One region of the Sphingomonas sp. R86520 genome, then DNA from elsewhere that is predicted to be linked to it. Evidence: riboswitches for the same ligand, from Rfam matches in the RefSeq annotation. Region 1 holds a riboswitch; the other holds the start of a gene.
The links. A riboswitch is a leader RNA that binds a small molecule or an ion and turns the genes downstream of it on or off. The one in region 1 is predicted to bind cobalamin.
Positions count from the first base shown of each region.

Region 2: linked by a shared signal. The riboswitch ahead of SJY41_RS11895 (TonB-dependent receptor plug domain-containing protein) and the one ahead of SJY41_RS04230 (DUF1636 domain-containing protein) in region 1 are both predicted to bind cobalamin.

Region 1 covers NZ_JAXHBZ010000001.1:874,685-879,651, forward strand. Annotated here, with positions in the region: gene SJY41_RS04220 (NAD(P)/FAD-dependent oxidoreductase) at 1-69, opposite strand, end outside; gene cobO (cob(I)yrinic acid a,c-diamide adenosyltransferase) at 124-729, shown strand; cobalamin riboswitch at 758-958, shown strand; gene SJY41_RS04230 (DUF1636 domain-containing protein) at 1,135-1,542, shown strand; gene cobT (nicotinate-nucleotide--dimethylbenzimidazole phosphoribosyltransferase) at 1,539-2,552, shown strand; gene SJY41_RS04240 (histidine phosphatase family protein) at 2,564-3,121, shown strand; gene cobS (adenosylcobinamide-GDP ribazoletransferase) at 3,118-3,861, shown strand; gene SJY41_RS04250 (cobyric acid synthase) at 3,811-4,967, opposite strand, start outside.
Region 2 covers NZ_JAXHBZ010000001.1:2,612,918-2,617,884, reverse strand. Annotated here, with positions in the region: gene SJY41_RS11910 (SDR family NAD(P)-dependent oxidoreductase) at 1-93, opposite strand, end outside; gene SJY41_RS11905 (DUF4126 domain-containing protein) at 239-703, shown strand; gene SJY41_RS11900 (TonB-dependent receptor) at 752-2,815, shown strand; cobalamin riboswitch at 2,851-3,067, shown strand; gene SJY41_RS11895 (TonB-dependent receptor plug domain-containing protein) at 3,181-4,967, shown strand, end outside.

The sequences.
Region 1 (4,967 bases):
GCGGATCGCGGCGGGGAGCGCTTCGTCGGCGTGATTGAGCGGCAGCTTGAGGTCGGTGATGCGGAGCATGGCGCACGCTCTAGCGCCGCGCGGCGCGATCCGCCATCGGGAGCAGGAGAGGACATGATCATGCGGACCGACGACGAGCAGAATGCCAAGAGCGCCAAACGCAAGGAGGTCCAGGACCGGATCGTCGCGAGCAAGACGATCGAGAGAGGCTTGGTCATCGTCCACACCGGTAAGGGCAAGGGCAAGTCCACCGCCGCGTTCGGCATGGCAGTGCGGATGATCGGGCATGGGCGCAAGGTCGGTGTCGTGCAGTTCGTGAAGGGCGCGATGACGACCGGCGAAAAGGCGGTCTTCGACGCGTTTCCGAACCTGTGCGAATTCAAGCCGATGGGGGAGGGCTTTACCTGGGACACGCAGGACCGGGCGCGGGACATCGCGGTGGCACGGGACGCTTGGGACGAGGTCAGGCGGATGATCGCCGATCCGTCCTATGCGATGGTGATCGCGGACGAGCTGAACATCGTGCTGCGCTACGAGTATCTACCGGTTGACGAGGTGCTGGCGGCTTTGGCGGCCAAGCCGGAGATGACGCATGTCGTGGTGACAGGACGGAACGCACCAGAGGCCTTGGTCGAAATTGCGGATCTGGTGACCGAGATGACGCAGGTGAAGCACCCGTTCCGGTCGGGCGTTAAGGCGCAAGCCGGGGTCGAGTTCTAGGCGTCTTGCGTGACCCGTACCTCGGGCGTATCGCGACCTTGCGACAGGTTCCCTCGACGCGGCGACGTAGACGGGGATGAAAACGGGAACGGGTGAACCCCGGCTGCCCCTGCAACTGTAAGCGACGAGCCACCGTGCCACACGCCATTGGGATGCAGGTCCCGAGAAGGCGGCACGAAACGGCGCTGACTCGCGAGCCAGGAGACCTGCCTGTCGCAGTCGTCTTTCGTCCGGCCAGGGTGCGCCGAGCGGACGGGTAATACCCCGAGCGACGACATCGCTTCGCGTCTCGCGAGGGCCGTAGGCTTGTGCCTATGCCCGTCGCGCGATGCGGGATCGACTGTCCGAAGGGGAAAACATGCCTGTCATTTATCGTGTCTCGTGCTCAACCGCCGAAGCATCCGCATGTTGAAGCACGTCGAGGACGGCGTCGCGGTGGTCGCATGCAACACCTGCCGCCACTCATCCGATGCCCGCGACGACGGCGAGGGTATCCGCGGCGGTGCACGTCTCGTCGGCGCGTTGAAAGCGGTGCAGGCCAGCGATCCCGCCTATGCCGATGTCGCGGTGCAGGAAATGCCGTGTCTTTTCGCGTGCCAGGATTTCTGCACGATCCACCTGCGCGCGCCAGCCAAGGTTGGCTACGTGCTCGGCCGGTTCGAGCCGACCGAAGATGCCGCACGAGCAATCCTCGACTATGCACGCCTCTACGGCGAAAGCGCATTCGGACAGGTGCCGTTCAAGCAATGGCCCCAGGGCGTAAAGGGACATTTCATCACACGCACGCCGCCAGCAGGGTTCGTCGTGGAATGACCATGTTCGCAACACCGACGGCGTTCCTCGCCGCTTTGCAAGGCTTGCCGCAGCCGGATCAAGCCGCGCGATCCGCCGCGATTGCTCGCCAAGGGCAACTGACCAAACCACCGGGCTCGCTCGGCCGCCTGGAGGACATTGCGGTGTTCATGGCCGGATGGCAGGGCCGCGAACGGCCGCGGATCGACAACGCTCGGGCGCTCATCTTCGCGGGCAATCACGGTATCGTCGCGCGCGGCGTCAGTGCGTTTCCGGCATCGGTTACGGCGCAGATGGTAAGCAATTTCGAGCATGGCGGCGCCGCGATCAACGCGCTTTCGACGACGGCGGGGCTCGATCTACGGATCGTCGCGATCGATCTCGACCGGCCCACCGACGATTTCACGGATGCACCGGCGATGTCGGTGGAAGATTGCCTCGACGCGATCAACCTAGGGGCAGCGGCGGTAGCCGGCTCGCCTGATCTCGTCGTGCTGGGGGAGATGGGGATCGGCAACACCACGACCGCCGCAGCGCTGTGCATGGCGAGTTTTGGTGGATCGGGTCGCGATTGGGTCGGTCCGGGCACCGGGATCGATAGCGAAGGCATGGTACGCAAGATCGCGGTCGTCGAAGCGGGACTGGCTCGGCACCGTGAAGCGATCGGGACACCGTTCGAGGTTCTCCGACGGCTAGGCGGACGAGAGCTCGCGGCGATCGCGGGCGCCGTCGTCGCGGCGCGGTTGATGGGCGTTCCGGTGGTGCTGGACGGCTTCATCTGTTGCGCGTCGGTTGCCCCGATCGCTGCGGCGTGCCCGGATATCCTCGCGCACTGCCTGGCGGGGCATGTGTCCGCTGAGCCGGGGCACAGCCGGTTGCTGGCGTCGCTCGCGCTCGATCCGCTGCTGTCGCTCGACATGCGGTTGGGCGAAGGAAGCGGCGCAGCCGTCGCAACCCTGATCGTTCGCGCGGCGTTGGCCGCCCATGACGGGATGGCGACCTTCGCCGAAGCGGGGGTGGCGACGGCGTGAGCGCGCCGTACATGCTGTATCTCATGCGGCATGGGGCGCCGGTGCGCGAAGGGCTTTTGCTGGGGCGTACCGATGATCCGGCCACCGAGGCGGGGGTTGCGGCCTGCCTAGGACGCGCAGAATCGCTTGATGTCTTGCAGATCTTCTCGTCCGATCTGGCGCGTGCGCGTGCATGCGCCGCCGCGGTAGCTGCTCCACGTCGGATCGAGGTCGCGGCCGATGCGCGGTGGCGCGAGCTGAACTTCGGCGCGTGGGATGGATTGCGGCCGGACGAGGTCGATCCGTCGGCATTCGCCCGGTTTCATGAGGATCCTGACGTGGCGCCACCACCCGGGGGGGAGCGCTGGTCGGCGTTGCAGGATCGGGTCAGCCGGGCGCTTGACGCAATTCCGCCCGCGGCATCGTTGGTCGTGACGCACGGCGGCGCGATCCGCGCAGCGCTGGCGCATCTGTGTGGGTTCGACCGGCAGCAGCTATGGGCGTTCGATTTGCCCTATGCGGCGCTGGTATCGTTGCGGATCTGGCCGGGGGCGGTGCGGACCGTCCAGATCACCGGCTTGACGACATGAGGCGACTGATCGTTGCATTCGGCTTCCTGACGCGCCTGCCTATGCCGCGCATGACGATCGGCCAACGAGATTTCGCCGAGGCGATCCGCTTGTACCCGGTTGTTGGGTTGGGTATCGGCGCAATCGTCGCGGCGATGGGGTGGCTGGGCTCGGTGATGGATCCGTGGACTGGTGCCTGTGCCGCGTTGATCGTCTGGATCGCAGTGACCGGCGCCCTCCATCTCGACGGGCTCGCGGATCTTGCCGACGGCCTGGGCGCGGCGCACGGCGACCGAACGCGGTTGCTGGCGGTAATGGCGGACCCGCATATCGGCAGTTTCGGCGTGGTAGCCATCGCCGGTCAGATGATAGCCAAACTCGTACTGCTTCACGCGGTGGGAACGGCGGGGTGGTGGACAATCATGCTGGTACCGTTCGCGGCACGGATCGGACCACTCGTCTGGGCGGTCTGGTTGCCGCCGTTGCGCGCGGGCGGACTGGGCGCTGCGCTGGCGGGCATCGTCCGGTTGCGCGATCTGATCGGCTGGGGAATGGTGCTTGCCTTTGCGGCGGTCATCGCGCCGGCGATGATAACGGTGCCGTTCCTGCTGGTCGGTGTTGCTGCATGGTTGCGGCGGTCGATCGGAGGCATCACTGGCGACGCTCACGGGGCCGGGATCGAGATCGTGGAAACCGGCATACTTCTGTCGCTAGCCGTGGCCGGCACCATTGGCGGCGCTGCGACCGGCTTGTTGCGCTAACGCAAGCATCGCATCGAGGTCGAGCTGGCGTTCCAGGGTCGCGGCGATCGCGTCGAGCGCGGTATCGACCGATACGGCGTGATCTGGCCCCACTGCATCCACGCCGATCCGCGCAAGCCAGACAGCGCGTTGCTCGGCAAGCGCGAACAGCCCGTGGACATAGCTGCCAGCGACCAGCCCGTCGGCACTGATCGCCCCCTCCGCGCTGCCGTCGGCACGATGCCCGAACGGACGTCCCAGTCCTTCGCCGGTCGTCGCGCCCATGTGCATCTCAAACCCTTCGAACCGCGCGCCTTGGGCCATGCCCTGGACCTGTACGAGCGTTTTGGTGATGGCCAAACGCGTGTCGATCTCGAGCAGACCTAGGCCCGCTACCGTCGTGGCCTCGCCTTCGATGCCGTGCGGGTCTGCGATGCTTCGGCCAAGCATCTGATACCCGCCACAAAGCCCCACGATCGACTTGCCACGCCGGTGGTGCGCAAGGATATCGACGTCCCAACCCTGCGCGCGAAGGAAGGCCAGATCCTTGATGGTCGCCTTCGACCCGGCGAGTATGATCATGTCTACGTCAGGGATCGGCGTGCCGGGCGGCACCATTATCAGCTCTATGCCGGGTTCGAGGCGAAGCGGGTCGAGATCGTCGAAATTGGCGATCCTCGGTGTGATCGGGCACGCGATCCGCACGGCTCGCGCCCCTGATCGAACGGGACGTTCGAGTATCACCGCGTCTTCGCTGGGCAGGCGGACTGCATCGGCGAGCCAGGGTACGACCCCATAGCCGCGCCACCCGCTGAGCGTCTCGATCGCGCGATAGCCGTCATCGAACAACACGGGATCGCCGCGGAATTTGTTGACGAGAAAGCCGCGGATCATTGCCGCATCGGCAGGATCGATCACCGCACGCGTGCCGACGATCGAGGCTATCACGCCCCCGCGGTCGATGTCGCCGACCAGGATGACGGGGACATCGGCAGCGCGCGCAAAACCCATATTGGCGATATCGGCGTCGCGCAGGTTGATCTCGGCAGGGCTGCCCGCCCCCTCGACGATGACGAGGTCGCAGGCGTCCGACAGCCGGGCGAAACTGTCGAGTATCTCAGGAAGCA
Region 2 (4,967 bases), 1.7 Mb from region 1:
CGTCGCGCCCTCCGCGGCGAAGCGACGTGCGGCACCCTCACCGATGCCCGACGCGGCGCCGGTGATCAGTATGATCTTACCATCGAATCTCATCGATCTGTGTCCTGAAGCTTTGGAAGATACCGCGATGAACGACCGACGGGCCTGGCGGTTTCCTTGCCGAATCAACGAGATCGGCGGCGGACCCCGGCCGGCCCCGCGCGCGTTAGTGCGACGAACCTGTTTTTCGGAGATCACCATGCTCGCATCCTTCCTGATGGGCCTTGTCGGTGGCCAGCGTGCGATGACGCCGCTCGCTGCGGTGGCCATTGCAGCCGCTCGGGACGAACTGCCCACCGACAACGGCGCACCGAAACTGCTGTCGCATCCCGCCGTCGCGGCGGGCGCGCTGGCGCTGGCGATCGGTGAGATGGCGGGGGACAAGCAGAAGACCGCCCCGGACCGCATCGTTCCGATCGGCCTTGCCGCGCGATTCGTGACGTCGGCGATCGCGGGCGCCGCGCTCGTGCCGCGTCGTCAGCGTTGGCTGGGCGCGGCCGTCGGCGGCCTGACCGCCGTGGCGGCATCCTATCCCGGCTGGCGCGCGAGGATGGCGGCGATGTCGCAGTATGGCCAGACGCCGACGGGGTTCGTGGAAGATGCGGTTGTTCTGACGGGTGCGGCGGCGATTGCCCGCAACGCGGCGAAACTCGGCGCGGCCTGACCTCGGAGGTGTATTCCGGGCGAGCGGAAAAGCTGCCATGCGGCGGTGATGATCCGTATCTCATTCTCCACGCTCGCCTTCGTCTTGATTTCGTCCGGGAGCGCGGTCGCGCAAACGACCGTCGCGCCTGCTGACCAGTCGGCTGACATCGTCGTCACCGGGCGCGGGCTTGCCGATGCGCCAGGCGATCGTGCGTACGACATCGTCACGATCGATCGCGATCGGATCCAGGCTAATGCGAGCAACCGGCTGGAGAGCGTGCTGGCCGATGTCGCGGGGCTCCAGCAGTTCCGCCGATCTGATTCTCGCAGTGCCAACCCGACCAGCCAGGGTATTTCGCTGCGCGGGATCGGCGGCAATGCGTCGAGCCGCGCGCTGCTGATCTTCGACGGCGTACCGCAGGCGGATCCGTTCGGCGGATGGATCGCGTTTCCGGCGTATGCCACTGGCCGGCTCGGACGGATCCGCGTCACGCGCGGCGGCGGTAGCGGGTACCAGGGACCCGGTGCACTGGCCGGCACCGTCGAGCTGGAGAGCGCGACTCCCGATCAACTGACGCCGTTCCAGGGCAGCGTCGCATACGGCAGCCGCGACTCGGTCGACGCGCAAGGATCCGCAGCACTGGTTCGTGGATCGGGGTTCGCGACGTTGTCGGGCGCGTATGCGCGCGGCGATGGCTTTACCCCGACGGTCGAGGAAAGCCGCGGCATCGTCGATCGGGCGGCACCGTACGAGCAGGCCTCGGGTGCGCTGCGGACCGTCGTGGGTGTCGGTGCGAAGACCGAATTGCAGATGAATGCGAGCGCGTTCACCGACAGGCGCGACCGAGGCAGCGACTTTACCGACAACAAGAGCGAAGGCGCCGACGCCAGCATCCGCCTGATCGGCCGCGGGAACTGGGGGTATTCGGCGCTTGCCTATCTGCAGACGCGGGCGTTCGCGAGCAGCTTCAACAGCATCAATGCCACGCGGACGACCGCGATCCAGTCGCTGAACCAGTATAATACGCCGGCGACCGGGCTTGGCGGACGGATCGAGATTGCGCCGCCCTTGGGCGAGAGCATCACGTTGCGCCTCGGCTCGGATATCCGCGACGTCAGCGGCAAGACGCAGGAACTCTATACCTTCGTGAACACTGTGCCGACACGGCGGCGCGAGGCGGGCGGAAGCACGACGACGACCGGCGTGTTCGCCGACGGCAGCCTGGTCGCGGGCGACTTCACCTTCAGCCTCGGCGGGCGGATTGACTGGTGGTCGATCGACGGCGGCTATTTGTCCGAACGCCCGCTGGCGGGCGGCACCGCGTTGACCAATCTGCGCTACGCCGACCGCAATGGCAGCGAGACGACGGGGCGTGCGGGGATCGCGTACAAGCCGCTCGACGCGATTACGGTGCGCGCCGCCGGCTATCGCGGGTGGCGGTTGCCGACGCTCAACGAACTGTATCGCCCGTTCCGCGTCGGCAACGATGCGACGGCGGCGAATGCCGTGTTGTCGCCGGAGCGGCTGACCGGGGTCGAAGGCGGCGTGACGCTGACGCCTGCGCCGGGGGTCAGCATCGCCGCGACGTATTTCTACAACCGGCTGAAGGATGCGATCGCCAACGTGACGACGACCACTCCGACGCAGGTCTTACCGGGCGTGACGACCTACCGCATCCGCCAGAACCTCGATGCGATCCGCGCGCATGGGTTCGAGCTGGATGCGTCGTATCGACCGGGGCCGTTCGGCGTGCAGGCATCGTGGTCGCATACCAACTCGACGGTCGAGGGCTCCGGCATTACCGCCGCGCTCGATGGCTTGCGACCGGCGCAGACACCGCGCGACCAGGTGTCGGGGACGATCGACTGGCGGCACGATGCGGCGGCGCTGTCGCTGACCGTGCGGCATATCGGCCAGCAATATGACGACGACCAGAATACGCGGGTGCTCGATCCAGCGACGACGCTGGATGCGTATGCGGCGGTGCCGATCATGCGCTCGCTGGTCGCCGAACTGCGCGGCGAGAATGTGTTCAACGAGCGGGTCGAGGCGGGGATCAGCGGCGCGAACATCGTCGAGCGCGCAACGCCGCGGACGATCTGGGTCGGGTTGCGCTACGGCATCCGTTGAACCGGTGCGCGTTGACCCGTGTCCGGGCCGCGACTAATGGCAACGGCGTGAAGGGTTCCCGGTGACGGGATCAAAAGGGAAGCCGGTGCGCGGAAAGGTCTTCAGGACCCAAGTCCGCAAGACCGGCGCTGTCCCCGCAACTGTGACCGGATAGCGGCCACCCCGATTAGGCCACTGGGTTTCGATCCGGGAAGGCGGGGTGGTCACGATGACCCGGAAGCCAGGAGACCTGCCGTTCACGGTCGATCCACTGCGCGGGCGGGTGCTCCGGCGCGGACGAGTGTCCCGATCAAACGGGGTTCCCTCGAGCGAGAGACGTCTGCCGCTCCGCGAATGGTCGCGGGTGGTTTTGCAGGACGTACCCCATGACGAAATTCTTCCTTCTCCTGAGCGCGGCGCTGATCGCATCGCCGGCCTATGCGCAGGACATTCCCGACAGTGACGCGCCCGAACTCGTCGTGACCGCGACCCGCGTCGCGCAGCCCGCGAGCGAAGTCGGTCAGGCGGTGACCGTGATCGACCGCGCCGAGATCGAGCGTCGCCAGACCGTCGTCGTGTCCGATCTGCTCGCGACCACGCCGGGTGTCACAGTCACGCGCAACGGCACGCTGGGTGCGCTGACCGGCGTGCGGATCCGCGGCGCCGAATCCGACCAGACTCTGGTCGTGATCGACGGCGTGCGCGTCAACGATCCCTCGTCGACCGGCGGCGGCTTCGATTTCGGCAATCTTCTGTCCAGTTCGGTCGAGCGGATCGAAGTGTTGCGCGGGCCGAACTCGGTGCCATGGGGCAGCCAGGCGATCGGCGGTGTCGTCAATATCATCACCGCCGCGCCGACCGAAGGCGTTCAGGCACGCGCCAATGCGGAATATGGCTATGCCGACAGCGTGTTCGCGAGTGCGGGCGTGTCGGGCGCGAAGGGGCCGGTGTCGGGATCGCTGACCGGCGGCTATCTGAAGACCGACGGCATCTCGTCGGCGGCCGACGGCACGGAGCGGGACGGGTACCGTCAATATGGCGCGACCGGGCGGCTGGGCGTCGAGTTCACGCCTGGGATCGGCCTCGACCTGCGCGGGTATTTCGCGGACAGCCGGGTCGAATTGGATGGCTTCCCGGCGCCGACATATGAGTTCGCCGACACCGCCGACTACAGCAAGACGCAGGAGCTTTACGGCTATGCGGGCCTTCACGCGAACTTCGCCGACGGACGGTTCAACAACCGGGTCGCGTTCACGATCGCCGACATCAACCGCGACAATTACGAACCGGCGTTCGGCGCGGACCCGTCGTTCATCGGCCGCGGCCGCAGCGAGCGCTACGAATATCAGGGCGACTTCCGTCCGCTCGACCAAGTCCGCGTCGTCGCCGGCGTCGAGCGCGAGAACAGCCGCTTCAACGACGGTTTCACCTATGCCGATACCGGGATCACCAGCGTTTACGGCCAACTGATCGTTAAGCCGCTCGACATCCTCACGCTGACCGGCGGCGTCCGCAACGACGATCACGAGGATTTCGGCAACCACACCACGTTCGGTGCGAATGCGGCACTGGCGCTGCGCACCGGTACCACCGTCCGCGCGAGCTATGGCGAAGGGTTCAAGGCGCCGACGCTGTACCAGCTCTTCTCGGATTACGGGAACCGCGACCTCGATCCGGAGACCGCGCGCAACTTCGATGTCGGCGTCGAACAGGCGTTTCTGGATAACCGCGCCCGCGTCGGCGTGACGTACTTCAATCGCCGCACGCGCAACCAGATCGACTTCCGCGACTGCAGTCCGGCGGAGCAGGCGACAATTGGCTCGATCTGCGTCGATCGCCCGTTCGGTGTGTACAACAACGTCGCGCGCGCCGAGGCGGACGGGGTCGAATTCACGCTGGCGCTGCGTCCGGTCGATGCGCTGACGCTCACCGCCAACTACAGCTACATCCACACCGAGAACCGCTCGATCGGCGCGAATTACGGCAACGAACTTGCGCGCCGTCCGCAGCAGACCGCCAGCGTCAACGCCGATTACCGGTTCCCGTTCGGGCTCTCGATCGGCGGCACCGTGACGATGGTCGACGACAGCTTCAACGACGCCGCCAATACGACGCGGATCGATGGGTATGCGATCGGCGGCGTCCGCGCGGAGTTTCCGATCGGTGAGCGGTT